One region of the Clostridium sp. DL-VIII genome, then DNA from elsewhere that is predicted to be linked to it. Evidence: riboswitches for the same ligand, from Rfam matches in the RefSeq annotation. Region 1 holds a riboswitch; each other region holds the start of a gene.

Region 1 (8,193 bases):
GCTATAGTTAATGGTCATTCTTATAAGGATAAAAAATCTGACAATACCAATCTTGCAATATTGAGTTCGCATAATTTTTCAGCACCATTTAATGAACCTATCGAATATGGTCAAAAGGTTGCAGAACTTGTTAATATGCTTGGAAATGGAAAAATATTAGTTCAACGATATGGCGATATATTAGATGGTAAGAGAACTTGGGAAAAAGAATTGTATGAATCAAATGTTAGACATACTTTGCCAGATGCAGAAGCAGGGGATTTAACATCTGCAATACCATATAGAACTATGACAAATATTCTAAAGTTTATTGAAGCTATGGATATAGTAGTTCCAGGTTTTGCAAGCAGAGAAACGTTATTATATGGTCCAGAGATTAAATTTTATAGCAATAAAATTAATTTAGACAAAAATTTTGAGACGAATATAAAAGGTCTGCACTGTCTAGGAGATTCAAGTGGTTGGACACGAGGCTTGATGATGGCCTCAGCAATGGGTGTAATCATGGGAGAAAAGCTTTCAAATATTGAATAACACTGGGTTTAAATAAACTACTTTTGAAATTTATATATTAATGCTTTGTGATAACATACATTATAAAAACACTGACTCTATTTTTTGAAATGGAGAAGGTGTTTTTTGTTATTTAAAGATATTTTAAATGAATTTATTGAATTTATTTATGAATTGAAATTAAAAAATTATAGTAATAAAACTATTAATTCTTATATATCCGATATGAATTTATTTTTTTATGTCATAAAAGAAAAATATACAATAACACAATTAGAGGAATTAACTTTAATAATAATGAAAATATTTTAGTTGTAAAAGAATAAATAAAAAAAGAATGACTTATTTAGGGGAATAAGTCATTCTTTTTATTTGATAAGGGTAAATAATAATGCTTTAATTACTTTATGTTTTAAGTATATAAGATTATTGTGACAGTATTATGTCAATTATATTAACTCAATATAAACTATTAGTAAATTAAATACAAAATAAAAAGGATAACCATTTAATAGTTATCCTGAATACTGTGTTATATATATTATTATTATTATTTTAGGGGAAATAATAATGCTTTAACTATCATCATAGTTTTATTATATTACTGGTTTGTGACAGGATTATGTCAAATATATTAAATCAATATAAATTATAAATAAATATAAATAAAAGATAGAACGAGCCACTCGGTAGATAATAACAATTGTACATGCTATAATTAAATTATTAAAATACAAGATTTTGAAAGACAGAGGATTAAGTTTATGGAAATAAAAAATCAAATTCCAATATTTAAAATATTGGCAATATTATGTTCGGGGTTATTAGGGTATATAGCGGGTTTGTTTGTATACAGTTAAATATAAATATTATTATTGATAATAGACTAAGGAACTATAAAAATTTCTTAGTCTTATTTTTTATAACAATTAACCCAAAATGGTTATCCTACAATATAAGACGTAATAAGCAATTGAGTAAACAAATTGAACAGTGGAAAATTGCCTAAAGCATTAATAGTAAATAATTCCGGAAATGCTGTAGGCGACACATATATTATTTTTGCGGTACACTACGGTAATTATACATGTTTATTGTGTATGCAAACTGGATATACAAGAATTGCATACAAGTCTTTAACTAACAGCTAGTACAAATGATAGTGCTGAAGAAATTTCAAATTCTACTGATTCGATTAAGTTGCACAAATAGCCATATAAGGTAGATTCGGATAAAAATGTTTAGTCTGCTTTTATTTTTCATAATCAATAATTTTAAATTTATTGATTTTTTTGCATTAATGTAATAATATATACATACAAAGATATAAAATTATACAAAAATATAAAAAATGTGGAAACGGTGAAAAATTCTCTCTATATGGGCACTTTGAGAATTTGGAGTTAATAGTGCAACCGACCAATTTAAGCTAATATTTTTTGATTAGTTTAAGTTGTTTTTTTTTGTTCATATTATGAAAATGGTATTAATATTAGAAAATTAAGTATTAGATTTAGTATGGAATTTATATTATAAAATGAAAAAGAGAGGTTGAAAAATATGAATGAAAAGCAAAAAAATATATTAGTAGTTGAGGATAATTCAAGTGTTAGAAAGTTTATAAGGCTTATTTTAGAAAAGGCAAATTATAATGTATATGAAACCTGCGATGGCGAAGAAGGCACTGAGATATATAAAAAATTAGGTAACATTGATTTGGTGATTACGGATATATATATGCCAAAAAAAACTGGATTGGAACTTGTAGTAGAACTAAGAGAAGAAAATAAAGACATAAAAGTAATTGTCCTTTCAGATGGTGGGGAGAATAATTTTTCTAATGAATTACGTGTTTGCGAAGCATTAGGTGCTACTTATTTTATAAAAAAAGACATGATTATTGATGAGCTAACTAAACTAGTAAATAAAATACTTTCAGAATAATATATAATTATGAATATAAGCATATTGAAGAACTTAGTTATAAAAGAGTGTAAGCTTTGCCGGGCTCTTTTTATCTTTTAAAATAATAATTATTATTAGTATATATTGAATATTTAGTAATAATGTGTTATTATATAAACAAACATAATAATACTAATAGATATTCCCAAGTCTATTAGAAAACATCTATATTTACAAAATAAGAGTAGTAGAGAGGAATCTTTATTGCTCTTATTTTTTGTTTAAATTTTATATTGAAATATATGAATTAATATGCTCTACAATATAATAAAACATTGTATGATGATAACATACAAATAAGAAAAAAATAGAGTGAGTTTGATATATAAATAGTTCTTAAACGCTGTATTTTTTATAACATTCATTTATAAGATATAAAATTTCTATGTTGTTTAATACAAGAGTAAAAAATATAGAAATATGCAGAATTAAAGAATCTTATATATAAGAAAATAGAATGTGTTGATACATGATAAGCACCCTAAAGAAAGATATGTAGGTATATCTCCGTATTTAAAAAAGAGATTATTAAATATAAAAGAATTAGATAGGACCATATTAAAAATAAGAATGTAAAAGATGTCTACTACTTTTTATCGTAGTGTTAAAAATGCTTTTAGACTGCTATATAAATAGAGACGTAAATAAAGCCAATGCTAGTTAAAGTAAAGTAGTTATTCTAAAAGTTAGTTAAAATTAGCTTTTGGAAGTTTTGAATGATAAACTTCATGCATTATCTTATGATATATAACAATGTGCTTGTCTAAGTTTTGAGAAATAATAATAACAAATTTATTATTAGGTAAAAGAAAATTTAACATTTTATTTAGAATAGATTTTCTTAAAAATATTCTAAATTTTAACTGAAACAATTTTAACTTAATCATAATAACACCTCTTTTTACTAATTTATACATATAGTTATTATAAACTACATGAAACGATTTTTTCAAAATAAACTATAATGCAAATTATGACATGTATTTACAATTTTATGCTGGAATATAATAATATGTATAGTAAATACCTCTTACTAATTATGTAAGTTTACCATGTTATTGTTACAGTTATGTTACAACAATATGGTAAAATTGTATTTTACTAAGTAAAAAAATTCGCTGAAATATAAAAAAGTATAATAATTAATGAATGTACATAAGATATGCTTAAGTAATATTTGGAGGTAGAATTATGGATGAAGAAATAATAATTCAGCACATTCAAGTTTTATGTAATGAAAATAAATTGTTATATTCAAATAATAAGATAGTTATAGCACCAGATTTTGAAATAGAAGTTCGTATAAATTTAAATCGAAAAAGTATCCATTTTCAGGAATATATTGATGAGAGCGGCTTTAATAGCTGCAGTATAAATTATACTATAAATAGAATGTATAGGTGTTATTATTTGGATAAATACAAAGATTTTAGTGAATTAGGAAATGCCATAGAATATTATATTAAAATAGTATTAGAAAATTATAAGAAAGCATTTAAAAGCTAACAAGAAAAGAAGTGTGTTTAATTTTATATGTTAATGAAATAAAGATAGACTGAGTATTTTGTGAGAGTCTATCTTTATTTTAGTAATAGAATTTATTTAATATTAATCATATAAGCCAGCGTTTATTAGTCTTTTTCTAATTTGAGGCCCTATCAAGGAAGAGAGTAATATTTTTATTATATCTCCAGGAATAAAAGGGATAACACCAGCAGAGAAAGCTGCATTAAAAGGAATCTTTGCAACATATGCTAGCCAGGTAGTACCAAATAAGTATGTAACTATGGTACCTAATGTCATTCCTATAAAGCACATATAGATTTTACCTGAAAATCTATCAATAAATAAGCCGCTTATAAATGCCATAAAAATAAATCCGATCAAATAACCACCTGTTGGTCCAGCTAGCTTAGCAAATCCGCCAGAAAATCCTGAAAATACTGGAAGCCCTATAACACCTATTAAAAGATAAACTATGTAGCTAATAGTTCCCTTTTTTTGCCCTAATGAATATATTGCAATATAAATTACCAAATTAGTCAATGAAATTGGTACTAGTCCAATTGGTAGTGAAAAAGGTCCTAAGACGCAAGTAACAGCTGTCATTACAGCAATTAAAGTCAATTGACGAGTGCTCATTTTATTAGTATTTTCCATAATTTCAGTCTCCTTATAATTTTGTATTAAATGTTATTTTATTTTTCAATGTTAAAGCCAAGGTTTGTTAGCATAATTTTATCTTGGTATGTATTATTTCCTACTGTAGTTAACATATCTCCAGTAATTGTTGCATTAGCACCGGAACAGAAAATTCTTTTGCCGCCATTTTTGAAATAGCTTCTTCCAGCAGCCATACGAATATATGATGTCGGATTTAAGTAACGAAAAATTGCTATTGTACGCAAAATAGCTTCTATAGAAATTCTTTTTACAGTTTCTAAAGGAGTGCCTTTTATAGGCATTAATACGTTAATTGGTATAGATACAACATTAAGTTCGTATAAGCTCACTGCCATGTCAATTCTGTCTTCCCAAGTTTCACCCATTCCTATTATTCCACCAGAGCAAACTTTAAATCCAGCTTTTTGAGCTAGTTTAATTTCTCTTATCTTGTCCTCATATGAATGTGTAGTACAAATATTGTGAAAGTTTCTTTTTGAAGTTTCAATGTTTGAATGATACATTGTGACTCCGGCTTCTTTTAAACGAATAAATTCTTCTTCTGATAGAAATCCATGTGAAGCACATAAATTTATTGAACATTCTCTTTTCATTCTTTTATAAGCTTGTACAGCTTTATCAAAATCTGCACCATTTAAAGCTCTTCCTGCTGTTACTATAGAGTAACGATGAACACCATTTGCTTCATTTCTCTTACAATCTTCTAGTATTATGTCTGGATCTAAAAAGCCATACTCCTTAATTTCAGTATTGTGATGAGCAGATTGAGCACAAAATTTACAGTTTTCGCTGCATCCACCGCTGCGCCCATTAATTATGGTACAAAGATCAACTTTATCACCACATAATTTTTTACGAATTTTATCAGCTCCCATGCATAGCTCTTCTAAATCTGTAGTTAGTAAAAATTTTAAATCATCGCTTCTGTTTAGGCGCCTGCCGTTTATAATCTCTTCGGTTAATTCTTTCATATCTAGTCACTCCCAAATTTCATTTCAAAACAAATTTAAAATTAGTATAGTATTATTACGGTATATTGTCAACCTTATTAAAAATAAAAGTTGACGATTTAAAGGGCATAGTATTTTAGAATTTAGCCAAAATACACAGTTATAGTCTAGATAAAAATAGAGTATGAGGAAGACATTAATTACTTATTTTAACATGCATTAAATCAGTATTAGATAGGAATAAATAAAAAGCCAAAGTTTTATCTTTAAGATTTGGCTTTTTATTTAATGGTTAGAAGGGAAAATAAGAAAATTAATTTTACATAATACTTTTCATGTAGATTTATATATATATTGTTAAAGAATCTCATGTAGATTTTTAATCTATTAAAGCTAGAATTTCATCAACACCTTTTTTATATCCTCCGCCTTCTCTTAAAGATTCACCAATTTTTTTGCTGTTTATTTTAAAATCCATATTAGAAAGAACTTTAGTTACTGAATCATTTAATATTTCTGGGGTGATCTCATTTTTGTCAAGAACAATTCCAGCACCAAGTTCAGCAACTCTATTAGCTACAAAGGGCTGATCCACAGATTGAGGAATAAGAATAAGCGGGATATCGTAATATAAACCTTCATTTGTACTATTCATACCCCCATGAGTAATAAATACATCAGAATGTTTTAGTATTTCAAGCTGTGGTACATAATTACGGACAATAAAGTTTGATGGAATATCGCTTAAACTAGTAATATCAGTATTTTTACCCACAGACATAATAACTTTGACATCCATATTACTAAAAGCTTTAAAGCAGTTTTCGTAAAAATCTATAGAATTATTGAATATTGTTCCTAAGGAGATATAAACAATCTTTTGATTGTCATTTTTTAAGTCGATATTAATGTCCTCGTTCCTATTAATTATAGATGGACCAATAAATTTATAACTCTCATCAAAGTTATCTCCATAAGGCTGAAAATACCTAGAAGTGTATACGAGGTTAATCATACCTCTTTTGGTGAATCTATTGGAGAAATCAGGGAAGTTAATATTATATTTTTCCTTTAGTTCACTTATAAAGTTTTTATAAGTTGAGCTATTTAAAATTTCTTTCATTTTGGGTTTGAAACCTTGAAATCTACGTTTAAGTTCATCAGAAAGTGGTGATTTGAATACATTTTCTATTAGTTCTTTATTTATTGCAAATGTGGTGGTTGAAGTAATGGTAGGAATCTTTAGTGCTTTTCCTATTTCCTTACCTAAAATGAATGACGAATCGTAAATTACATAATCATATTTTTCATTTGAATTAAAAACAACTTCAACTATTTCTTTAAATGTGTTTAAAGCGTTTAATAAGCCTTCATTGCTTTCTAAATCTAATCCACAATTAATAAAATTTGATACATTAAATGAATTTCTATGACCAATAAATTTAGCACCTGTTTTCTCAATTTTATCTCTAAATTCTTCACCAGCTATATATGTAACATGTTCTCCGCTATTAATTAAATCTTTTACTATACCTATGGTTGGGTTAATATGTCCATGACCTAATATATTTATAAACAATGCTTTTGACACTTCTATCACTCCTTCACTTGGGTATAATCAAATAAATAACAAGTTCATTTGCCTTAAACATAGTTAATTTCTATATGAATAAATCTATTAGCTTTTAATATTTTGATACAAAAAGTTTATAATATGTGTTGTATATTTTAGAGAAGTTGGATTTCGCTAATAAGAAAATATAATTTTAAAATTAATGTAATTATAAGTATCTTATATTAAAACAAACAATTTAAACAAAAAAATAAAGCCAATACCTTAAAAGTATTGACTAAATCTTTCGAAACATTATATCCAAAATACCGGTACTCTAATTTTGACGCCTATCTCTCGATAGGTGGGTGCCCTCACAGATGTTTCAATCGCCTTCAATGCCGAACAAAAGGACTCACAAGAAAGTACATTTCTTCATCTAAATATTGAACTCCCAAAATGTAAATGTAGGTTCAAAATAAGAGCTTAACGAATATTCCAGAAATAATAACCAAAATCATCTACAAAGTAGTTGTTTTCTTGATGTGAGATTATAATAACATATTTAAAATTTTCATGCAAGCAATAATTTTATAGAAATTTAAACCAAAGGAATCAGCATGTAGATAACTATTGAGGTTTAAGGCACAATCAAAAAAATAACAGGCCAGTATGCTTACCTATTTTGTGTCATACTGCGTCAGCAAATTTTACTAATAGACCCGCTATGAGTAGAATTTACTTCCTTGCCTGACGCAAAATATGCGCCGCATCTTTGGCCTGTTATTTTCTTTCATGTGCCTAAAGCTTTTATAAAATGAATTTTATAATTTTAGTAGGAATAAATTATTAACATATATTTAAAACTAATACTAAATATAATTTATATATTGTTAAGGAGTTTTATTATGGATATAAAAAATGTTCAACGACAAGAAATAGAAAAAGTATATGGAAAAATCAGCCCGTTTGAGTTTAAAGACAGATTAATAGACCTAGCTGAAGGGCAGAGGAAAAAAAGTACTAGTA
Region 2 (8,193 bases), 810 kb from region 1:
AAGGATATGGAAAGGAACCATAAAGATGAAGTTTAAGGAGGAAAAAAGATGTATGATAAAATAATGGAATCGGTTGAGTATATACAAAGCAAAATAAAGAGAAATCCTAAAATAGCAATAATACTTGGATCAGGGCTTGGGGATTTGGTTGAAGAAGTTAAGGATGTGGAAGACATCTCTTATAAAGATATACCTAACTTTCCAGTATCCACAGTTAAAGGGCATGAAGGAAAATTAGTGTTTGGGAAAATAAATAATATAGAAGTTATGCTAATGCAAGGACGATTTCATTATTATGAAGGATATACAATGAAAGAAGTTACATATCCAATATATGTGATGAAAAAGCTTGGTATAGAAAAGATAATTGTTACAAATGCCTGTGGTGGAATTAATAAGAGTTTTGAGCCAGGAACTTTAATGCTTATTAAAGATTTTATAAATTTATTTGGAGATAATCCATTAATTGGAGTTAACGATGAGAGACTAGGAACAAGATTTCCAGATATGTCTGAACCGTATAAATTGGAGATTATTGATAAAGCAAAAAAAATTGGAGATGACCTTGGAATAAAATATGCAGAAGGTGTTTACGCAGGTTTTATGGGGCCATATTATGAAACAGCAGCTGAAATTGTAATGATAGGAAGACATGGGGCAGACGCTGTTGGTATGTCAACTGTGCCAGAAACAATAGTTGCTAATTACTTAGGTATGGATGTGCTTGGAATAGCGTGTATTACAAACATGGCTACTGGAATACAAAAGGTGAAGCATTCCCATGAAAGAGTTGTAGAAACAGCTAAAAAGGTTTCTTCAGATTTGTGCAGGTGGGTAACAAAAATTGTTGAAGAGATGTAAATGTTAAGAATCTAAATTATATTTAACTCTTTATAATAATCTTTTAAGTTTGATCGTAGTAATACGAATTTGATTTAAAGTACTAATACCTGCTAATTTACCTAGTTTTTGCACTGGATATTCCATGTGGTTTGCATCCTTACAAGATTACTTTACATCTTTACGCAGCGTTAATGTCAATAGTTTAGATGAATAAAAATTTAAGTGACGCAGATAGGAAAATATAATGTGTATTATATTGTTTAATTTAGTTGTGCTTTTTATACAATTTATTGCTGCGAGTGTATCTACTGCAATAATTTTAGCAGATATTATGAGAATAATAATTAAAAACAAAAATTTAAGACTAAAAATGGAGCAAGAATAATTTGACAATTAATATTGTTTAGTCTAAAATACTTTTTGAAAAAAGCAAGAGGAGTGGTTATAAAATGATAAAAGAGAATGGTAATATTTCAATCGACACAGAGAACATATTTCCTATTATTAAGAAATGGCTATACTCTGACAAAGACATATTTATAAGAGAAGTAATAAGTAATGCGTGTGATGCAATTAGTAAATTTCAAAGATTAGTCTCATTAGGCGAGGCAAGTACTAATGGAGATGAAACATATAAAGTTATAGTATCAGTAAATAAAGAAAAGAAGACTCTTAAATTTATTGATAATGGTATTGGTATGACTGAAGAGGAGGTTAAAAAATATATTAACCAGGTAGCTTTTTCAGGAGCAACTGATTTTATGGAAAAATATAAAGATAAAATGGATGAAGGCAAGGATATAATCGGTCACTTTGGACTAGGGTTTTATTCTACTTTTATGGTATCCACTAAAGTTCAAATTGATACATTGTCATTTAAAGAAGGTGCTGAAGCTGTAAGATGGGAATGTTCTGGAGGAACAGAATATGAAATTGGAGTTTCGACTGATAGGTTAGCAAGAGGTACAACAATAACTTTATTTGTTGATGATGAAAGTACAGAATTTTTAGAGGAATATAAAGTTAGAGAAATTATAAAAAAATATTGTTCTTTCTTACCTACAGAAATATATTTAGAAGATGAAAATAAGCCAGAAGAAGAGCCAAAGTATGAAACAAAGAAAAAAGAAGATGGAACTGAATATCAAGAATTAGTTGAACCAGAGGCTCCAAAGCCTTTGAATGATACAAATCCTTTATGGATTAAGGCTCCTAAAGATTGTACTGATGAAGAATATAAAGATTTTTATAGAAAGGTGTTTATGGATTTTAATGAACCATTGTTTTGGATTCATTTAAATGTAGATTATCCTTTTAATTTGAAAGGAATATTATATTTTCCTAAATTAACTCATGAATTTGAAGCGACAGAAGGACAAGTAAAACTATATAATAATCAAGTGTTTGTTGCAGATAATATTAAAGAAGTAATCCCAGAATTCTTATTATTATTAAAAGGAACAATAGATTGTCCAGATCTACCTTTGAATGTTTCAAGAAGTTTCCTTCAAAATGATAAAGAAGTTTCAAAGATTTCTAATCATATAGTAAAGAAGGTTGCAGATAAATTAGTTGATTTATTTAAAAATAGCAGAGAAGAATTCGATAAATTCTGGCCAGATATACAAATATTCATTAAATATGGTTGTTTAAGAGATCAAAAATTCTATGATAAGATTAAAGAAATAATTATATTTAAGAATTTGAAAGGTGAATTTATAACATTAAAGGACTATCTTGAAGCTAATAAAGAAAAGCATGAAAATAAAGTATTCTATGTTAATAATGAAAAACAACAATCACAGTATATAAAGATGTTTAAAGAATATGATTTAGATGCTGTTATTTTAGATTGTTCATTAGATGATCATTTTATTTCATTCCTAGAGATGCATGAATCAGGAGTTAAATTTAATAGAATAGATTCAGATATTTCAGATACGTTAGGAAGTAAAGCTGATGAGAATGATGAAACAGTAAAGGCTTTAAATAAAGAAATAGAAGATTTGTTTAAAAATGAACTTGGAGATAAGGTTAAAAATTTATCTGTTGAAGGATTAAAAAATGAAGAAACTCCAGCCCTTGTTTTAGTGTCTGAAGAATCAAGAAGAATGGCTGAGATGAGCAAGATGTATGCAAAATCAGGGATGAGTTTCCAAGGAATGTTTGATGAAGAAAAAACTCTAGTTGTAAATAATAAGAGCGCAATAATCAAAAAGCTTGTAGAAATATATAAAGATGAAACTAAAAAGTCTGAAGTTAAGTTTATTTGTGAACATATTTTAGATTTGGCTAAAATAGCAAATAAAGAGTTAGATGCAAATGAAATGGACGAATTTATAAAGAGAAGTAATCAATTATTAAATAGGGTTATTGCACTATAAGAACTAAGAGTGAGATAAAATTATATTTATGTAAAATGAAAAAATCAGTAATGCTTTATTTATCTAAAGCATTACTGATTTTGTTCTTAGGTGTAGTTAAATTAGTATTGAATATCCATATATAACGCAGTTTATAGGAAAAAAACTCAAAATATGTATACTCATGCATGAAAATGTGGTAAAATATTCATATAGATAATTATAATAAAATAGTATTAAGTATATATTCTAATTAAGTTGGAAATGTTGAAGGATCTCCTTATTTTGGGCACCTTGGGGATTTGGAGTTAATGGTGCAACCGGCCAATGATTAATTTGTTAATTAATTGTTGGCTTTTTTTACGTGATTTAAAAAATCATTGTGAAAAAAGCCGACAGTATCCTTGATATCTTAATATGGTTGGCGTTGAAAATAATATTAAATTCAACAATTATCGATAACATTTCCAAGAGATAGAATAAAATTGAAGTTGAATTTTAAGTGTGATAAAATATCGTTGTATGTCCAATATAGCCTGTTACGATGACAAAAAAGCGGAAAATGAGATGTTATCATACAATAAGAAAAAAAGAAATGCTAAACATATAAAGGCAGATTATTTTGTATAATTTGTTTTAGATGAAGGGGAATACTATGAGAAGTCAGATTTTAAGACCTAAAATATTACATAGAAAGCGTGTAAATAAGTTGTTATCTCAAATATTTGAGGTACCTATATTTTTTGTTTCTGCATCTATGGGATATGGTAAAACAACTTCTGTTAAAAGTTTTCTGGATAGAAAAAAGGGAATGAAAACCATTTGGTTTGATACTGCAAGTGAAGAGGATGACGATGTCTGGATGTGGCATAAGTTCTGTGCTGCAATTAAGACTACAAATGTTAAATTGAGTCAAAGATTAAGTGCATATGGATTTCCTAAAAATAACATGGATGTATACCGAATAATTGATACTATTCGTGATGCGGTAAAACAGAAAACTGTTATAATAATTGATGATTGGTATGATTATAAAACCCTCTATATCAATTACTTAATAAAAGTTATAGCTTTAGAAGAAATACCTGATTTACATATTGTGATAATAAGTCGCAACAAGCCAGCTAATCAATTTGTTGAACTTGAGCTGAAGCAGAAATGCTTAGTAATGTGGCAGGATGATATAGCATTCACTTTCGAAGAAACAATAGAGTTTTTTGAGATTAATGAAATAAATTTAACAGAAAAAGAAAAAGCAGAAGTGTATGAGTACACAGGGGGATGGACTTCAGCTACTTATTTAGCATTATTACAATATTATAATGAGAATACTTTTGATAATATTCCCAAAGCTACGGAGTTAATTAAGAAAGCTGTATATGATAAATTTGATGAAACTACAAAGCAGATTCTTTTAAAGCTTGCACCAGTTGAATACTTTACATTGGAACAAGCTATTTATATAACAGAAAATGAAAAATCTAATGAAGTGATTAAGGAATTATTATCAAATAACTGCTTTATAAAATATGATAGGAAGTCTAAGACTTATGCACTGCATTCTATTTTAAGAAGTGCATTAAAAGAAGAAATTATAGCTTTAAATATTGATGCAAATGAAATTAATAATGTCTGTGGAGATTGGTATTATAAAATTTCAAAAGATATAGAAGCGATGGAGTATTATTATAAGGCGAAAAACTATGAACGCATACTTGATTTAATAGAGAGAAATGATACCATAAATTTGACAAAAGTATGGAAAAAAATTATTAGAATAGTTTTCAATGAGCTGACAATGGAACAAAAGGTAAATAGGCCTATAGCATATTTAAAACATATATTTTTCTATATACTTTATGAAAATCCACAAGCAGGAAAAGAACTTCTATATGAGTTGTGGGTCATATATGAAGTAAATGAGGAATTAAAGGATAGAAATCAAGTACTTGGAGAAATTTCATTTTTAGAAAGTCTTTTGATGCTTAATAATGTTGAAAAAATGATAGAATATCACAAAAAAGCATATGAATTATTCAATGGTGGAATGTCTAAAATTGCAAATGATAAAATGCCAATTACTTTTGGTTCACCACATTTTTTATATTTATATCATACAAAAAATGGTGGGCTTAAGGAATTGGTGGAACATTTTAAAGAAGGGATAGTTTATTTTGATCATATATCAAACAGAGGAGCAGCAGGAGCAAATTATTTGATGAGTGCTGAATATTTTTTTGAAACAGGTGATATTTATAATGGAGAGTTATTTGCATATAAAGCTCTACATAAAGCAAAAGCTAAAAATCAGACAAGTATTATAATTTGTTCACTTTTTCTTTTGATGAGAATTTCAATAAATAAAAATGATAAATATGAAATAAGAAATAAGTTTAATAGTTTAATAAGTGAATATAAAAGTTTAGATATTCCAAGATTTTTAAATGGGACAGATATTGCCTTAGGATATATTGATGGAATTACTGGAAATTTAAACGATATACATATATGGATTAATGATGGTGATAGTCCTGATTTACAAGTATTTTCTCCGTATTTGAGTATGGGATATATTATTTCTGGACTAGCCATGATGCTTAAAAAGAGCTATATTGAATTAGAGATTCAGGCGGAGGTTATGCTAGAAATTTATGCTGGAAGAAATTACATTTTTGGAATATTATATTCGTACATATTTGATTCAATTGCTAAGTACAATTTGCACGATACAGAAAAAGCGCAAAAGTCATTGATCAAAGCAATGGAATTAGCAAAAAAAGATAATATTGTGATGTGCTTCATTGAATTATCACCCCATATATTGCCCATATTAAGGGGAATTAGAAGAAAAGATGAGTATGCAAAAATGTTGCTGACTAAATGCAATGAATTTAATGATATCTATGTGAAAAATTATGGCTTCGGAGAAAAAATAGAATTGACTCCAAGAGAATTAGAAGTAATGAAATTAGTAGATGAAGGTTATAAACAAAGTGAAATTTCGAAGGAATTAAATATTGCATTAGTTACTGTTAAAAAGCATATAGCATCGGTTTATTTGAAATTAAATGTAAAGAATAAAATGATAGCGATAAATTTATTAAAAGAAAAAGGTATAATTTAAAAAAATAAATGTAGAAATATGTGGAGATAAAGTTTTAAACCATGTATTTCTATTGCTTTTTACAATATATTACTAAAAAAAATAAAAAAATATATAATTTATCAAAAAAAGTATACTTTAGTATAATACACAATCGTTTTAGATGAATGTATAATATAGTTGTTGAGAGATTTAAGGGTAGTATAAAGGGTTAAAAATTACATCAACTAGGGTAAAGCGCTTATATTATTTTCATTATTTAAAGAATTTAGGGTAAGTATTACATATATTTAGGGGTAAATATTACATAATATTTAGGGGTAAATTTGTATTATAGAATTTTAAATGGGTGTACATAGTTTGTGGGAACGGTTATTTGAAAATAATGAGATAATGTAAGTGCAGCGTGAAAAATGGTATTGGCTATGAGGGGTGGCCAGGCTAAAAGATATAATAAGCATTTGTTATATAAACTTAAGAAATTATTTTCTTAAGTTTTATAGAAAAGTGTTTGTTATATTTTTTTTTAGGAATAAATTATAAATAATAGAATTAATTAAAAGAGATTTCACTAAATCTTTTATACTTTTGTATATTATGCTATAATATTTAAGGATATTTTTTTAATGGAGGATTTTTAGGATGAAACACATAAAAACTATAAACAAACCAAATATCAAAAATAGTTTATGTAAACCAGGATGCAAAGAATGTGCAAACTCATGCCAATCAGCTTGTAAGACATCTTGTACAGTTGCAAACTTAGAATGTGAAAACTAATTTTCAAGCAGTAGCTATATGGTTACTGCTTACTTTAGGCATATGAAAGAAAATAGTAAGTCTATGAGTTATTTTCTGGAGTATGCCTTATATGTTGAGGAGGAAAATAAATTGTCTTTAATACATAAATTTAAACAAGGTGAAAATTATTTTGTCTTAGATGTAAATACAGGTGCTGTTCATGTTGTAGACGAGCTAGTTTATGATATATTAGATGATGATAAATTAAGAAATAAAAAAGAAGTGTTAGATTCTCTTAGCGGAAAATATGATGAAGAAGAACTTTCTGAAGCATATGATGAAATTCAGGAATTAGCTGAAGAAGGAATTCTTTACTCAGAAGACCAATATGAAGAAATAGCACACAGCTCTATGGATGATAGAGATTATATAAAAGCCATCTGCTTAAATGTAATTCATGGATGTAACCTAAGATGTAAGTATTGTTTTGCTGATGAAGGGGAATATCATGGACATGGTGGTGTCATGAGTGCTGATACAGCAAAAAAAGCAATAGATTATGTAATTAAAAGAAGTGGTCAAAGAAAAAATATAGAAATTGATTTGTTTGGCGGAGAGCCCACTTTAATAATGGATACTATAAAAGAAATAATCCAGTATGCTAGAGATAATGAGGAAAAATGGGGTAAGAAAATTAGATTTACAATGACTACTAATGCGACCCTCTTAACTCCAGATATGATGGATTATATGGATAAGGAAATGGGAAATATAATCCTTTCTTTAGATGGAAGAAAAGAAGTTAATGATAAGGTTAGAATTAAGCCAGATAAGAGCGGATCATATGATGATATAATTCCTAATATTAAGGAAATGATAAAGAGAAGAACTAAGGGGAAAACTTATTATGTAAGAGGTACCTTTACAAGAGAAAACACAGATTTCTATGAAGATGTAATGGCTATGGTTAATGAAGGTTTTAGAGAATTATCCATAGAACCTGTTGTGTTAGAAAATGGACATCAGCTTGCAATTCGTGAAGAAGATATTGACACAATATTTGATAATTATGATAAGTTATATGAAGAAATGGCGAGAAGAAAAAGAGAAGGTAAGGATGAATTTAAATTTTATCATTTCAAT
Region 3 (8,193 bases), 2.7 Mb from region 1:
TGGTCCAGATGTTAAAGGTATAATTGGGGGACTAGATTGGGGATTTTTGAATAATATAGGAATCACCCCAAATGCAGATTATGCAGCTACAATACCTCATTTAGAATTTGTGATATTTCAATTAATGTTTGCAGCAATCACAGCCGCTGTTATTTCAGGTTCCGTTGCTGAACGTATGACTTTTCCGGCTTTTTTGGTATTAATAATCTTATGGAGTACATTAGTTTATGATCCTATTGCTCACTGGGTATGGGGAACTAATGGATGGTTAAAAAATTTAGGCGTTCTAGATTTTGCAGGAGGACATCCAGTTGAAATAAATTCTGGAGTTTCTGGTCTTATTGCAGCACTAGTTATTGGAAAAAGAAAGAAGCCAAGTCCTGGACCTCACCACATACCTATGGCAATACTTGGGGGCGGACTTTTGTGGTTTGGATGGTTTGGTTTTAATGCAGGAAGTGCTCTTTCAATGAATTATGTTGCTATTAACGCTTTCTTTACTACAAATACTTCTGCAGCAGCTGGAGCTATTGGATGGGCAGTGTGCGAGTGGATTCTTTATAAAAAACCTACTGCACTTGGAATGGTTAGTGGAGCCGTTGCTGGACTAGTTGCTATAACTCAGGGAGCAGGTTTTGTAAGCCCTATATCAGCCATGTTTATTGGATTAATTGGGGGAGCATTGAGTTTCTTTGCTATAGCTGTTCTTAAGAAGAAATTAGGATACGATGATGCACTAGATGCTTTTGGCTGCCATGGTGTAGGGGGAATATGGGGATCTATAGCTACTGGTATATTTGCATCTAAAGCAATTAATCCAGCAGGTGCTGATGGATTAATATATGGTAATTTCGCACTTATAAAAGCACATTTAATATCAATTTGTGCTACTGCATTATATGCAGCAGTTGCAACATTTGTAATACTTAAGGTTATTGGCTTTGTAATGAAGCTAAGAGCAACTTCAAGTGAGGAGTCAGAAGGATTGGATATTTCGCTGCATGGAGAAGAAGGTTACTCAGGTTTAAATATGTAGAGATTAATTATTATAAAAAAACAAGAACTAAGTTTTAGTACAAGAACTTAGTTCTTGTTTTTTAGTTTTAGTCTGTAATTTGAATTATTTAAATAGTAATTTTATTATTAATTTCTAAAGAAAGATATGTTTTTAATATAAATACTATTATACTAATTTTTATCATAGAAATTAGTATAGTATATTAAATGAAAGCGGGTCTTATTATGGAAATACCACTTAAATTTGATAATAATAGAAATTTCAAAATAGTTCAATTTACAGATATACACGAAGGTCCAGAGAAGGATAAATCCATAAGTCTTATGAATAGGATATTAGATTGCGAGAAACCTAATATGGTAGTTTTAACTGGAGATAATATTGATGGTAAATGTAAAACTGTAGATGACGTTAAAAAAGCTATTAACAATATAGCAGGACCAATGGAAAATAGGAGGATACCGTGGGCGGTTGTTTTTGGTAACCATGATGATGAGCATGGTATGATGACAAAGGAAGAAATGATGCAGTTATATATGAGTTATAAATGTAATTTGAGTGAAATTGGATACAAAACTTTTGATAGGATTGGTAATTATAATATTCTTATAGAAAGTTCAAAAAGAAAAGTACCTAAGTTTAATATTTATATGATAGACTCTGGAAAATATGCACCTTCATTTATTGGAGGATACGATTGGATAAGACTTACTCAGATATATTGGTATAGGAAGACTGCGTTAAACCTAAAACGAAACTATAATAGAATAATACCAGCACTTATGTTTTTCCACATACCATTACGAAATTTTAAGAAAGCATGGCAAACTGGATTGATTGATGGTGAAAGGTTTGAAGAGGAAAGCGTTGCAAAAATAAATTTGTGCCTTTTTAGTAAAGTAATTAAAACTGGAGATGTAAAAGGAATTTTTACAGGTCATGATCATTTAAATAATTATTGTGCTGAATTAAGCGGTATTAGACTTGGATATGCCGGGTATATGGGATATGGAACTTATGGTAATGATGATATTCCACGAGGTGCAAGAGTGTTTCTTATAAATGAGGATTCACCAGAAGATTTTAAAACTTGGGTGAGACGATAGATTTATAAGAAATTAAAATTATAGCTATATCTAAGAATAGAGTTTTTTATAAGAAAATTATAGCTAAGTAATTAATTAGATGAGGATAACGCTTATACTTAGCTACAATGATAATTATATTATTATAATTTAGAGAATACAAAAGTGTTGATGACTTACATAATATGGAATATAATTAAGTTAAGTAATGGAAAAAAATAACTCGATTATAATGTCCTAATGCTTTACTCAATAGATCAGTAAAATACTAGGAGGGAATTTATGAAGTATGTTAACAAAACCTTAAGAGGCTATGAAAGGGCTCTAGTATCTTTATTACTTGTTTTTACACTATTTTTATCATTTGGTTTTAAGGTAAATGCATCAACAATAAACTCTGATTACAAATCCTTTGTAATGGCACCATTAGAAAAAATAACAGATTGGAATGCTTTTAAAAATAAATTGATAACGCTGAAGAATAACGGAGTCTATGCAATTACAACGGATGTTTGGTGGGGAGATGTTGAAAGTAAAGGAGATAACCAATTTGACTGGAGCTATTATAAAACATATGCTGATGTCGTACGCTCATCAGGATTAAAGTGGGTGCCTATAATATCAACGCATCAATGTGGTGGTAATGTTGGAGATACAGTAAATATATCTTTACCTTCATGGTTATGGAATAAAGATACACAAGAAAATATGGAGTATAAAGATGAAAAAGGGAATTTTGACAAAGAGGCTCTTAGTCCATGGTGGTCTGGAGCAAATAAGCAATATGATGAACTTTATGATTCATTTGCATTAAATTTTAGCGTATATAAAGATATTATAGCCAAAATATATATTTCTGGCGGACCAGCAGGTGAATTAAGATATCCTTCATATAATGCAGCTATTGGGTGGTCATACCCTAATAGGGGGTATTTACAATGTTATAGTGCAGCAGCGGAAGCAGATTTTCAAAACGCTATGAAAATAAAATATGGTACAGTAAAGGAATTAAATAGTGCATGGGGAACAAATCTTGCAAGTTTTTCACAAATCAGTCCACCAACAGATGGAGATAATTTTTTTGAAAATGGGTATAACTCAGTATATGGATGTGACTTTTTAAGCTGGTATCAAAGCGTACTTACAAAGCATTTAGCAGATATGGCATCAGAAGCTCATTCACATTTTGATCAAGTTTTTAATGTAAGAATAGGAGCAAAAGTATCAGGGGTACATTGGCTTATGAATAGCCCAATAATGCCTCATGCATCAGAATATTGTGCAGGTTATTATAATTATAGCACTTTACTTGATCAATTTAAGGAATCAGATGTAGATTTGACATTTACATGCTTAGAAATGGATGACTCAAATGCAAATACAAGTCCATATTACTCAGCTCCAAAAACTCTTGTTAAGAATATTGCCAGCCTTGCAAGTTCTAAAGGAATAAACCATTTTGGAGAAAATGCGCTACCTATCTCAAATAATAATCAGGCATATACTGTTCAGAGTGGTGGTGGGAATTATACTTGGAACTGGACGAATTAATTAAGTTAGAAAAATATTATAATATTAAGGCTTGAGGCAAATATAAAGCACATATGATTTTATAGTGAAATCATATGTGCTTTAAGTTTATGCTTCAATTGTAAAATAATCCAATATAACTTTAGTTCATATCTAACAATGTCTTTTCCATTGTAGCAAATTCTTTATCAATAATGCTATTAGGCTTATAAGTTAGAAGGCTGACAATAACAATAGATATAAGTGATAGGAAGAAACCTGGAATCATTTCATATAGATAGCTTGATAAACCTGAAGCTATCCATATTATAACTGTTAATCCACCAACAATCATACCTGATAATGCTCCCCATTTGGTCATTTTTTTCCAATGAAGGCTTAATAGGAGAAGTGGTCCAAAAGATGAACCAAAACCAGCCCATGCTTGACCAACAATATCAAGGATTGTCTTATTAGGTAAATATGCAAGGATTGTTGCTAAAGCTGCAACTATCAGTACAGATAATCTTCCTATTATCATTTGTTTGTGTTCAGAAACTTCTTTCTTTAAAAATGTTAGATAAAAGTCCTTTGTAATTGAACTAGAGCAAACTAAAAGCTGAGATGAGATAGTGCTCATGATAGCAGCAAGTACTGCTGCCAGTATAATTCCTGTAATAAACGGATGGAATAAAATATCTCCGAGACGAAGAAAGACTGTTTCCGGATCACTTAATGGTGTTTTATGTTCTGTAAAATATACTAGTCCTACAAGACCACTTGCAACAGCACCTAAGAGACCAATTGCCATCCATCCAATACCAATTCTTCGTGCTGATTTTAGTTCCCTTGGAGATTTTATGGCCATGAAACGAACAATAATGTGTGGCTGACCAAAATAACCAAGGCCCCAAGCCAGAAGACTGATGATAGAAGCTATACTGGTTCCTCTAAACATGTCGAACAATGCAGGGTCAATATTAGTCAACTTATTTGTAAAGGTGCCAGGATCTACTCCTATATTGATAAATGCTACAAGTGGCACCATGATTAAGCAGATAAACATTAGTGTTCCTTGAAAGAAATCGGTAAGGCTTACTGCTAAAAAACCACCAAAGTAAGTATAAAGAACGACAACAGATAAAGTAACTACTACTCCCATAGTATAGGTTAATCCAAAAGTATCTAAAAATAATTTCCCTCCTGCTACAATTCCTGATGAAACATATAGAATAAAAAATACAAGTATTACGATTCCAGATACTAAACGCAAAACATTTGATTTATCCTTAAAGCGATTTTCAAGGTAATCTGGAATTGTTAAAGAATCGTTTGCGACCTCAGTATAAACTCTAAAACGTGGAGCAAGTAAAAGATAATTTAAATAGGCACCTATTGTTAATCCTATTCCAATCCAAAGACTAGATATACCGGTTAAATAGACTGCACCTGGGAGCCCCATAAGCATCCAGCCGCTCATATCACTTGCTCCGGCTGATAAAGCAGTTACCATAGGACCAAGACCTCTGCCTCCAAGCATATAGTCTGAAATATTAGAGGTCTTTTTGTATGAATTGTATCCAATTATGAGTAAGATGAGAATGTAGATTGCAATAGCAGCAATGGACCATAATTTCATATTGAATCATCCTTTCTGTAAATATAAAAAACAAAATTCCATATTTAAAAATGTTTATGCAATATAATCGGAAATTTTTAAAAATAACAATGATATATTAACATATTATTTAAAAAATAACAATTAAGTAAAAAGAATAATAAATATGAGATTGTTGTATTAGGGCCAAATAGGAATAAATAATATGATATTAATCTGAAGCGTTTATAAACAAATAATAAAATTCAACATAAAAAAAAATAAAAGTTATATAATGGAAAAAACAGATTTATGATGATATAAAATGAACTTTTTTTCATTTTACTTAATATAGATTTAATATAAAATGTTGAAATTTAATATAATTAGTGTAATAATGGAATATAATAGTATATATTATGATGTTAATAGCATACTTATCGAAAGGTAAGGACGCAAAGCTTTGAGTCTAAGGGAAAGTTTTTTTCTATGATCGTCAGGTTGCCAAATTTATTTTTTTATAAAACATGATTATAATATTTTTGGTGCCTAAATACTTATAGGCACCTTTTTTGTTGAAAATTTTCCTTAGTAAAAAGTGAGCTATATAAGCAGTGCATGATAAAATGCATAAAGGTTAGGAAGGAGTGTAACATATTTAGGTTAAAAGTTAACTTAAGTTGATAATGGTAATTAAGTTAAATTTTTATTATTTTAAATTCAGAAATCAGTTGTTTAATAGTTTGTGTAACCTAGCGATATTTCAATATTTTAAAAATTGCAGTGCACATTAACGGGGAAGGGAGAAGATTATCTTTGCAATTTTGGTAATCAATACATAAAATGGGTAAAATAGAAGAGATGTTAGAAAAAGTAAAAAATATATTAAATGAAGAGGTAAATAAAGAAAGTGTAATAAAAATTTTAGATTTAATAAAATGTCCTTTTCCTTTAGAAATTTTAGATGAGATAAAATTGTATGGAGATTATTTACCTAAGAATAAGGAATTAGGATTCACAAAGGAAAAAAGATATCTACATTTTTTATGGGAAGTTTTAGATAAGTCACCAATGTGTCTTATAGCTAACTTTGCTATTCCGTATAGACAGTTGTTAGCAAAGAAGTTATTTAAGTCTTGTGGAAAAAACTTCATAGCAGAAGAAAATGTTCGTTTCAATGTACCTGATAACATAGAAATAGGAGATAATGTATTCTTAAATAGGGGAACATTTTTAGATTCAAAAGGTGGAATAGTCATAGGAAATTCAGTTACATTAACTGAAGGAGTGACAGTTTTCACACATTCTCATGAAGAGCATGATCACGTATCAAGAACATATGCACCAGTAATAATTAAGGATTATGCAAAAGTATATTCAAATACAACAATATTACCTGGTGTGACAATTGAAAAACAAGGAATAGTAGCGGCCTGTTCACTAGTTGTTGGAGATGTAAGTGGAAATACGATGGTCGGTGGAGTTCCAGCAAAGCCAATAAGAGAAAGAAAAAACTTTGAAAAAAAGGAAGCAGAATTAAACCATATATGGTTACATAATAGTGAATTTCAACAATAGAAATTTTACATAAGTTTAGGGGGAGATTGATTATGAAGATGTCGTTTAAATCAAAATTTATGGTTGCAATTTTGCCATTGGTAATAGTAGGATTACTATCTTTAACAGGAGTTGCATATATAAATTTTAGACATATATTAGAGACCGAATTGGTTAGCTCAATGTCAGAAAGAACAACTGAATCAACAAATCATATAAATACGTGGTTAACCGGAAGATTAGGAGAAGTTCAAGAAACGGTTCAGAATCCAATGCTTAATGCATTTTTGGAGAAAAATCCCAATGTAGATTTACAAAGTAATGATGGTTCATTAGCATTGATAGATGAAATAAATTCATCAAGATTTAAGTTTATAAATAATGCGTATCCTAATGAATATGCAGCCTTACATATAGTAAATAATATAGAACCTAGTGAATGGAGTAGTCCAGATGGGTTAAATAAGCTTCAGGCAAGATATTACAATGTTAGTAATGGACAATTTGCTACAGCTAACTGGGCCAAAGGTGCTGCACAAGAAGCAGGAGAAAGATATTCTAAAACAAATGGTGTACCTTATGACGCAATATTTAAACCTACATACTCTCAAGCTTATGATAAAAATGTTGTTATGATGTTTGCGTGGCAGAAAGATAATCAGGGAAAAGCAATAATTGGAGCAGCTGCCAGTGTAACAATTGAAACCGTAGAAGATCAAGTAAAGAATTTAAAATATGGAAATAAAGGATATGGAATGCTAATAGGCAGTGATGGTACATTTATTGTTCATCCAAATGCTGACTGGGCTATGAAAGAAAAAATAGATTCAGTGAATGATCCTGATTTGACTAAACTTAGTGAACTTATTAAAGAGGGTAAGCCAGGAGTTTTCAGCTTTGGAAGCGGATCTGATAAAAAGATTGCCTTTTATGCTAAGGTGCCAGTAGCAGATTGGACAGTTGTTAATGTAGTTTATGAAAATGAACTTTTTGCATCAGCTGATCGCCTTATATTAATGATGCTTGGATTAGCTGTGGCAATCATAGTAATTTTATCTATAGTAATATTTGCGGTTACAACTCATTTAATTAAGCCTTTAGTAAAGCTTAATAAGTTTGCTCAGGTTGTATCAACCGGGGACTTAAGTGGATCAGTTGAAGTAAAATCCAAAGATGAAATTGGAAATCTTGCAGAAGCCTTTAATAATACTATTGGAGCATTGAGGGGAATAGTGCAGGATATAACTGATGAGTCAGCCAAAGTTAATGAAGTTTCTGCAAGTCTTGCTAATTCATGTGATGACAGTACTAAAGTTACTGAGGAAATTGCTAAGGCAATAGAATCAATAGCGGGAAATACTACTGAACAATCAAGGCAGGTAACAATAGCCAGCGAAAAGACGATTGAAATGGAAGAAGTGAGCAGA
Region 4 (8,193 bases), 880 kb from region 1:
CGCATTAGTTTTTTCTTTCTTCTTTCCTTGGTAAGGTTCAAAAAAATTTAAATCTTTCATAACTACTTCCCCCTATTAAAGTCTTATGACTGATCCAATGACATTGATAAAATCATCAACAGGTTTATTATCATCATCAAACTTAAAGGTCATTCTAGAAATTCCTTTTATTCTCTTTGTATTTATTCCTATTTTATTTGTCATATATGTCTCAAAACCCCTTAGTTTTGAACAACCACCAAAAATAAGAATTCTCTCAATATTATTATCTACACTCTTATTTTTATAAAATTGAATTATCTTTTCTATCTTGTCTATCCATTCATCTACAATATGTTTAACTTCTATATTTATGGAATCTTCTTCATCTAATAAATCTACTCTTTCTAATTTTAGTTCTTCTATTTCTTCAAATTTTGATCCATTGATTTCATAAAAAAAATTATTAATATCATTTCCACCAGCTTTTATTATTCTGGTAAAATCTAATTGTCCATTTCTATATATATTAACATCGATAAAGCTCGCTCCCATATCAATAAAAGCAACTGAATCTCTTGAATTATATTCGTATTTATTATTCATTTCTGTCATATTAATAAATTTATTTACTGCATTATAATTAACATCTAAAACATAAGGTTTTAAATCTAACTTTGTCAAAAAGTTATAATATTCCCTAGCTATTTTTTCTGGGTATGCTATAACACGTACATTAAGCTTTTCTACTCCACCTATTTCTTCTTCATTTAATATAGTAACTTGTAATACATAATCATCTAAATTTATAGGTAGATATTGTTGAATTTCATATCTTACAACTGTATTCATTTCTTCCTCTTCTACTTTGGGAATTATAATTTCCCTATTTATAATTAAAGTAGAATTAGTAGTACAAATTGCATCTTTTGCTTTTATTACATTTTCATTTAAGGCTTTCCTTAATCTAATTACTAGTTCTTCTTCTTTTTTAATTTCTCCATCTACGATTGCATCTTTTGGAGTTGGTATTACAATATATTTATCTATAGTTAAATCATTTTTATAGTACATCCCAACTACTATTTTTATATTAAAACTTCCTATATCGAAGGCTATAATTTTTCTTTTTTTCTCGTATCTACCAAAGTTGTTTTGCACAGTTATTTTTTTTGAAAACTTTATTTTCAAATCTCTTATATCCATGTTTAACAAATTTCTGATATCTAATTTTTTTTTATTTCCTTTTGTATCATCTTTCTTATTTTTAATATTCATATAGCCCTCCAAATACATTTTAATTGATTAAGTTTCACGTGTAAGACTAAATCTTACACGTGAATTTTAGATGGTTTTGATTGATTCCTTATTATGAATTACTTAGAGCCAGCTGCGTAGTCTGGATATACTTCCTTCCCATTTGTATAACTTACAGTAATATTACCTGTAGTAGCATCAACTGCATAAGTAAAAGTTGTTGCCTCTCCAGCCTTTTTAGCTTTTGGTGTTTTAGTTCCATCTAGTTTAGATCCTATCACATCATCATCATCAGTTGTAACTGGTCCTGGAGTAAGCGCTGTTCCATTAGCTATTTCTTGTGCTACTATTGTAGCAATATTCTTAGCTGTTGCTTGATCTGCTTTTTCATTAGAATTTTCTATAACAGCTCCAAACTTAGGAATAGCTAATGCTACTAATATTGCAATAATCGCAATAACTATAATAAGTTCTACTAACGTAAATCCTTTCTTTTTATTTGTTTGTAATTCATTTTTCCTTTTGTTTAGTAATGAATTCATTTTTAACCCTCCTAAATTTCATATATTTTAATGCACTCTGGATCTCACATTATGCATTATCAACAATTTTATTGAATTTTAGTGTAACTATCAAACATTGGTAACATTATTGATATAATCATAAATCCAAGTACAATCCCCATGACAATTATTAAAATTGGTTCAATCATTGCTACTGAAGATTGAATAATTGATTCTAATTCTTCATCATAAAAATCTGCTGTTTTATTTAATATATCATCTAGTGAACCTGTCTCTTCTCCTATTTTTACCATTGAATATAACATTGACGGAAAAACTTCACTTTCTTTCATTGATGAATATAAGCTTTCCCCTCTCATTACATTATCTTTTATCTTAAGTAGTGCAGCTTCAGCAACTTTATTTCCTACGACATTTGAAACAATTTCTATTGAATCTATAAGTGGTAATCCACTTGCTATCAACGTAGACAATGTTCTAGTAAATCTTGATACTATAATCATTTGATTAAGCTTTTTTAACAAAGGCAATTTTAATTTTAAATTGCTTGTAAACAATATTCCATTATCACTCTTCAAAAATATATTAAGTCCGAATGTAAGTAATATTACAAATATTATGATAAAGATAAGGTTGTTTTTTATGCCACTACTTGCTCCAAGTAAAAGTTTAGTACTCCAAGGCAAGCTTGTACCAGTATCTTCAAATATTTGAGTAAATGTTGGCATTACATAAGTTAATATAAATATAACTGCTATAACTGCTACGAAACTTAATATTATTGGATAAATCATTGCACTTTTTACTTTATTATTAATTTTATTTTCTTTTTCATAATGAGTTGACATTCTAAACATTATTGCATCTAAGTTACCACTTGCTTCTCCTGATGCTACTAAAGAAATTAATAATTCTGGAAATACATCTAGATGTTTTCTCATGGAATCTGATAATACTTCACCTTTTTCAACGTCTTCATTTACCGCTTTTATTGTTTCCTTTAATTTTTGATTTTCTACTTGATCCGATAATATCTCTAAACATGCCAAAATTGGTACTCCTGCATTTAGCATAGTGTAAAATTGCCTACAAAATATTGATATATCTTTAATTTTCACTTTCTTATTAAACTTTATTTTTATACTAGCACTTTCTGTTATTTCCTCAACCATTAAAGGATAATATCCATTACCTGAAATAAAGTCTATAACCTCATTTTTAGAATTTGCCTCATAAGTTCCTTCTACTTTTTCCCCATCTGAGTTCATAACTCTATATTTAAATTTTCCCAATGTCCCTCACCTCTTTTCAAATGTCAATTGATAAAGTTGCTATTGTTGAAAGTTCTTCAATAGTTGTCATTCCTTGCAATACCAGATCTTTACATTCGCTTTCCAAAGTTTTCATTCCATTTTCTATTGAAATATCTCTTATGATATCTGAATTTGCACCCGAATTTATGGCTTCTCTATGTTTTCTTGTCATTTCCATAATTTCATAAATTCCAATTCTCCCTAAATATCCAGTTTGATTGCAATAGCCACAGCCTTTGCCCTTATACAAAATTAACGGCTCATTTACATCTTGTCCTAAAATTTCTTTTTCATATTCACTAGCTTCGTATTCTTTTTTGCAGTTATTGCATATTTTTCTAACTAATCTTTGAGCCATTACCCCAACAACAGAAGTAGAAACTAAATATGGTTTAACTCCCATATCTACAAGTCTTGCTATGGATGACGGTGCATCATTAGTATGAAGAGTGCTTAAAACTAAATGACCTGTAATTGCTGCTCTGGTTGCTATTTCTGCGGTTTCTTCATCTCTAATTTCTCCTATCATGATTATATCTGGGTCTTGTCTTAGTATACTTCTAAGTCCACTTGCAAATGTTAATCCTGCTTTTTCATTAACACTTACTTGATTTATTCCATTCATTGTATATTCAACCGGATCTTCTACTGTGATTATATTTACACTGCTAGAGTTCAATTCATTTAATATAGAATATAGAGTTGTAGATTTTCCACTTCCTGTTGGTCCTGTAACCAAAATTATTCCATGAGGATTTGATACTATTCTATTCAATTTATTTATATTATCATCACTCATTCCCAGTTGTTTTTTATCTAATACAGATCCTCCTGTATTTAGAATTCTTATAACAATCTTTTCACCATTAACTACTGGAAGTATAGAAACTCTAAGGTCTATTTCCATACCATCAACATTAACCATTATTCTTCCGTCTTGTGGTATTCTTTTTTCTGCTATATTAAGTCCTGCAAGTATCTTTATTCTTGTAACTAGCGGTCCCAAACTTTCTATTCCTAGAGTATTTACCGTTTGGAGCTTTCCGTCTATTCTATATCTTATTCTTATTTCATGCTCAAATGGTTCTATATGAATATCAGATGTTTTCATCTCTATTGAATTCTTAAAAAGGTAATCAACCATCTTTACAACTGGTGCACTATTAACTTCATTCATTTCATCTACTGCTTTAATGCTTTTGCTTGTTTTAGTGCTTTCTTTAGAAAGTTGCATGGCTGCATTATTAACTTGTTGACTGCTATAGTATATACCTATAAATTTTTTAATATCGTCTTTTTTAGAGATAAAGGATTCTATTTCAAACCCTGTAGATATTGCAACATCATCAATTGCGAAAATGTTTAATGGATCTGCGAGAGCAATTTTAATTCTATTATTATCAAAACCAAAAGGAATTAAGATATATTTGTCGCATAAATTTTGTGGTATTAACGTTATTGCTTTTCTATCAAAATTTATCAAATTTAAATCTACTTTTTTAATTCCTGTTTGCTGCTCTATTGCCTCTATTATGTCTTCTTCTGTGATTATCTTACTTTCTACTAATATTTCTCCAAGCTTCTTACCTAAGGCTTTCTGAGATTTTAACGCTTCTTGTAGTTGATATCCTGTAATTTTGCCTGCATTTACCAGAATATTTCCCAATCTTCTTTTTTCAGTTGCCATTTTGGGTCGTACCTTTCTTTTCTATTTACAAAATTTTTTTCCTAATGTTTATAAGTTGAAATTTTTTCTAATATTTTTCAATCATGTAAGTGTTAAGAAAGTGAATATTATGTTACATTTTACTCAAAAAAACTCCAATAACTTTTTAATATTTCAACGCCCCACAGCATAGAAATCAAACTTCCAACTGCTATAAATGGCCCAAACGCTATCTTTTCCTTTGCTTTTTTTAATTTTAGTAATAATATAACTATTCCTATGCCCCCACCTATTATTATTGCTAAAAATAATCCAATTAAAATCCCTTTAACTCCTAGGAATAATCCACAAATAGCTGCTATTTCAATATCACCTTCACCCATTCCTTTAGTTAAAAATACTATTAAACCTATGATGACGAATCCTATTGCTCCACCTAAAATCAAGTCAAGAATTCCATTTTTATAAACAACAGCTTGAATTATTATAAATACACATGCCATAATGCCACCAAAAAGTGTTGTACTTGTATAAACAAATTGAGTATCATAATCTATCATTCCAATTACAATTAAAATTGATGCTAATATGCAATACTTTAATGTAATTAAGGTTAATCCAAATTTAAAATATATTAGTAAATATAATACTGCATTAAGAATTTCTATAAGAGGATATCTTACTGATATTTTCTCCTTGCAATATCTACACTTTCCTCCAAGAAAAAGATAGCTGATTACCGGAATCAAATCTAAAGACATTAATTTGTGATTACAGTTTGTACAATGTGACGGTGGAAACGCAATTGATTGTTCCATCGGGATTCTATAAATACATACATTCAAAAAACTTCCTATAACCAATCCTAAAACAGCTATGAAGACAACTTCCAATCTATCACCTCTCCTTTTTACCATTTTTTAAAATATTATGTAATATTTTCATATTTATATTTTATACTTTAAATTACATTTTTTCAATATTTTTGATATTGTTTTGAATTTAAATATTATTTATCAATAAATAATATCTCTTTAAATGCTTACTTCCACTTTTGCGCAAAAAAATACCGACCTTAATAAAAAACAAAGGCCGGTTGCACTACTAACTCCTCATATATAAAGTGCCCAAAATAAATATATGAATCATTGTTTCCATATTGATTTCTTATAAATAATAATATTTACAAATTTCAATAATTATTTAATTTTATATATATTTACCAATATTATAGCAATTTCTTATAAATTATATTTTATAATTATATATAAAATATAATTTATTTACATATTACCATATTATATCTAATCATTCCATAATTTCTATAGATTTTTACTAAAATTTAACTCAAACTTATATATTATATCTACCTATCATTTTGTACCCACTTTTCATACTCTTGTCTGGATATAAAATTGTCATTTACAAGCCTTCTTAAATCCATCTCTATTGTCTGCATTCCAAACTTAGAACCCATTTGAATGAAGCTATTTATTTGTTCATAGTTTCCTTCTCTAATTAAATTTCTTATGCTAGGAGTACACACCATTATTTCCATTGCTGCAACTCTACCTACTCCCGATGCATTAGGTAATAAAATTTGAGAAACAACTCCCTTTAATAGCGACGATAACTGAATCTTCACTTCATTTTGATGTCCAGCTTCAAAAGAGTTTATAATTCTATATATACTGTTAGCTGCCCCCATGTTATGTAAAGTCGAAAAAACTAAATGTCCAGTTTGGGCTGCCCTTAAAGCTATTTCTATTGTTTCTGGATCTCTCATTTCTCCAACTAATATAACATCTGGGTCTTGTCTAAGTGCTGCTCTTAATCCATCTGCATAACTCTTAGTGTCCTGCCCAATTTCTCTTTGGTTTACCATAGATCTATTGTTCTCATATATATATTCAATTGGTTCTTCTAAAGTTATTATATGTTTTTCTTTACTCATATTTATTTCATTAACCATTGCTGCAAGAGTAGTACTTTTCCCTGATCCTGTTGGTCCAGTAACTAACACTAGTCCATCACTTAATTCCGTGAATTTTTTAAGAGCAGGAGCCATTGTTAAATCTTTTAGTTTAGGTATAGTCTCTTTAATTACTCTAAGACATATAGAATATCCTTCCCTGCACTTATAAGCATTTACTCTGAAATTACCAATACCTTTTCTATTATACTTAAAGTCTATTTCACCATTTTCTAAGAAATAATTATAACTTTCTGGTATTAACTCTTTAATGCATTCCTCCACAGCCTCATGGGGAATACTTCTTTCAAAAACATTCACTAAATTTCCATCTATCCTTACCATCGGTCGTAATCCTGATGTAATATGTATATCTGATACATTACTTATATCCATATCATTAATTAGCGTGTCTATCCTTGACATATTATTCCTCCCTAATGTTACATAAAACAATTTTTGTATATTTTACTATATACAACATATAATATTTTCACTAAAATTGTCAATATCCATTATTTTACTCAATTGAGTTATTCTCTTGGATCTTGGAACTCAAACTGGCCAGGTTTCAAATCAGTCAAGAATTCAACAACCTAACGATGAAGCGCGCAGTCGTATTAATATAGTATTCATGGTCTCATAATTATATATAAATAGCATATATAAAGTTTTAAGTTAATTTATATAATACATTAAATTTAACTATTTCTTTTCTTGAAATAGTTTTTATATTAAATTAATATTTTAGACATAATGTTGTAACAAATACCGTTTATAATAATATCATAAACAATTTATATGAATTGTTTTTATATGAAATATAATATATAAATCAGTTTTCAGGATAACTTGTTCCCCCTTATCAAGTTATCCTTTATTTTACGTAACGCTATGAATTATCACCAAATAAAATTTCAAGCTAAATTCCACAATTAAATCTATAGATGCAAAAATAAGAGTAATAAACAATATTTCTACTGCCTATTACTCTTATTCTTGGAATGTTTGAATAAAGTTTGTTTACTAACTTTACTTAGGAATATATATTAATATTAGATTACTATAATTTTAACATACCATTAATACACAATCAATACTTATTAATAAATATTATTGTTTAATATCTATTTTGCTTTTATTTCATAATCATAGATTAAATTTTTGCTTTAATTCTATACTCTTTTGCAAGGTAATCAGAAAATAATCTATCTCTATGCTCTTGCCTCAATAAGAAAACATTAAAATTATACCTCTTCCTTAAATGGTAACTTAATTGTAAATTTAGTTATATTATCATCACTCTCAACTGATATCTTACCACCGTGCTTTTCAATTAATTCTTTTGTTATACATAACCCATACCCGTGATTTTCGCCATTATTACTCTTAGTAGTAAAACCAGAATTAAAAATTTCATAAATAATTTCTTCCGGAATCTTTTCACCATCGTTTTCTATTGTTATTACTATATTACTTAAA

What was found. Region 1 has a riboswitch for cyclic di-GMP ahead of CDLVIII_RS20055 (response regulator). Riboswitches for the same ligand answer to the same signal wherever they lie in the genome.
Positions count from the first base shown of each region.
Region 2: linked by a shared signal. The riboswitch ahead of CDLVIII_RS23720 (LuxR C-terminal-related transcriptional regulator) and the one ahead of CDLVIII_RS20055 (response regulator) in region 1 are both predicted to bind cyclic di-GMP.
Region 3: linked by a shared signal. The riboswitch ahead of CDLVIII_RS07650 (acyltransferase) and the one ahead of CDLVIII_RS20055 (response regulator) in region 1 are both predicted to bind cyclic di-GMP.
Region 4: linked by a shared signal. The riboswitch ahead of CDLVIII_RS23965 (A24 family peptidase) and the one ahead of CDLVIII_RS20055 (response regulator) in region 1 are both predicted to bind cyclic di-GMP.

Region 1 covers NZ_CM001240.1:4,343,404-4,351,596, reverse strand. Annotated here, with positions in the region: gene CDLVIII_RS20065 (FAD-dependent protein) at 1-534, shown strand, start outside; gene CDLVIII_RS20060 (hypothetical protein) at 640-825, shown strand; cyclic di-GMP riboswitch class II at 1,860-1,943, shown strand; gene CDLVIII_RS20055 (response regulator) at 2,074-2,457, shown strand; gene CDLVIII_RS20045 (hypothetical protein) at 3,670-3,984, shown strand; gene CDLVIII_RS20040 (biotin transporter BioY) at 4,087-4,638, opposite strand; gene bioB (biotin synthase BioB) at 4,677-5,633, opposite strand; gene CDLVIII_RS20030 (macrolide family glycosyltransferase) at 5,992-7,203, opposite strand; RNA gene ssrS (6S RNA) at 7,479-7,672, opposite strand; gene aspD (aspartate 4-decarboxylase) at 8,073-8,193, shown strand, end outside.
Region 2 covers NZ_CM001240.1:5,156,326-5,164,518, reverse strand. Annotated here, with positions in the region: gene CDLVIII_RS23735 (spore germination protein GerW family protein) at 1-36, shown strand, start outside; gene CDLVIII_RS23730 (purine-nucleoside phosphorylase) at 49-861, shown strand; gene htpG (molecular chaperone HtpG) at 1,293-3,227, shown strand; cyclic di-GMP riboswitch class II at 3,458-3,539, shown strand; gene CDLVIII_RS23720 (LuxR C-terminal-related transcriptional regulator) at 3,862-6,330, shown strand; gene scfA (six-cysteine ranthipeptide SCIFF) at 6,952-7,089, shown strand; gene scfB (thioether cross-link-forming SCIFF peptide maturase) at 7,201-8,193, shown strand, end outside.
Region 3 covers NZ_CM001240.1:1,662,442-1,670,634, forward strand. Annotated here, with positions in the region: gene CDLVIII_RS07630 (ammonium transporter) at 1-1,036, shown strand, start outside; gene CDLVIII_RS07635 (metallophosphoesterase family protein) at 1,243-2,124, shown strand; gene CDLVIII_RS07640 (family 14 glycosylhydrolase) at 2,386-3,654, shown strand; gene putP (sodium/proline symporter PutP) at 3,776-5,251, opposite strand; cyclic di-GMP riboswitch class I at 5,630-5,718, shown strand; gene CDLVIII_RS07650 (acyltransferase) at 6,053-6,787, shown strand; gene CDLVIII_RS07655 (methyl-accepting chemotaxis protein) at 6,820-8,193, shown strand, end outside.
Region 4 covers NZ_CM001240.1:5,222,807-5,230,999, forward strand. Annotated here, with positions in the region: gene CDLVIII_RS23940 (PilN domain-containing protein) at 1-60, opposite strand, end outside; gene pilM (type IV pilus assembly protein PilM) at 76-1,257, opposite strand; gene CDLVIII_RS30265 (prepilin-type N-terminal cleavage/methylation domain-containing protein) at 1,356-1,778, opposite strand; gene CDLVIII_RS23955 (type II secretion system F family protein) at 1,847-3,052, opposite strand; gene CDLVIII_RS23960 (GspE/PulE family protein) at 3,069-4,760, opposite strand; gene CDLVIII_RS23965 (A24 family peptidase) at 4,880-5,632, opposite strand; cyclic di-GMP riboswitch class II at 5,823-5,904, opposite strand; gene CDLVIII_RS23970 (PilT/PilU family type 4a pilus ATPase) at 6,106-7,137, opposite strand; partial or broken gene CDLVIII_RS32350 (MFS transporter) at 7,232-7,354, shown strand; gene CDLVIII_RS23975 (ATP-binding protein) at 7,959-8,193, opposite strand, start outside.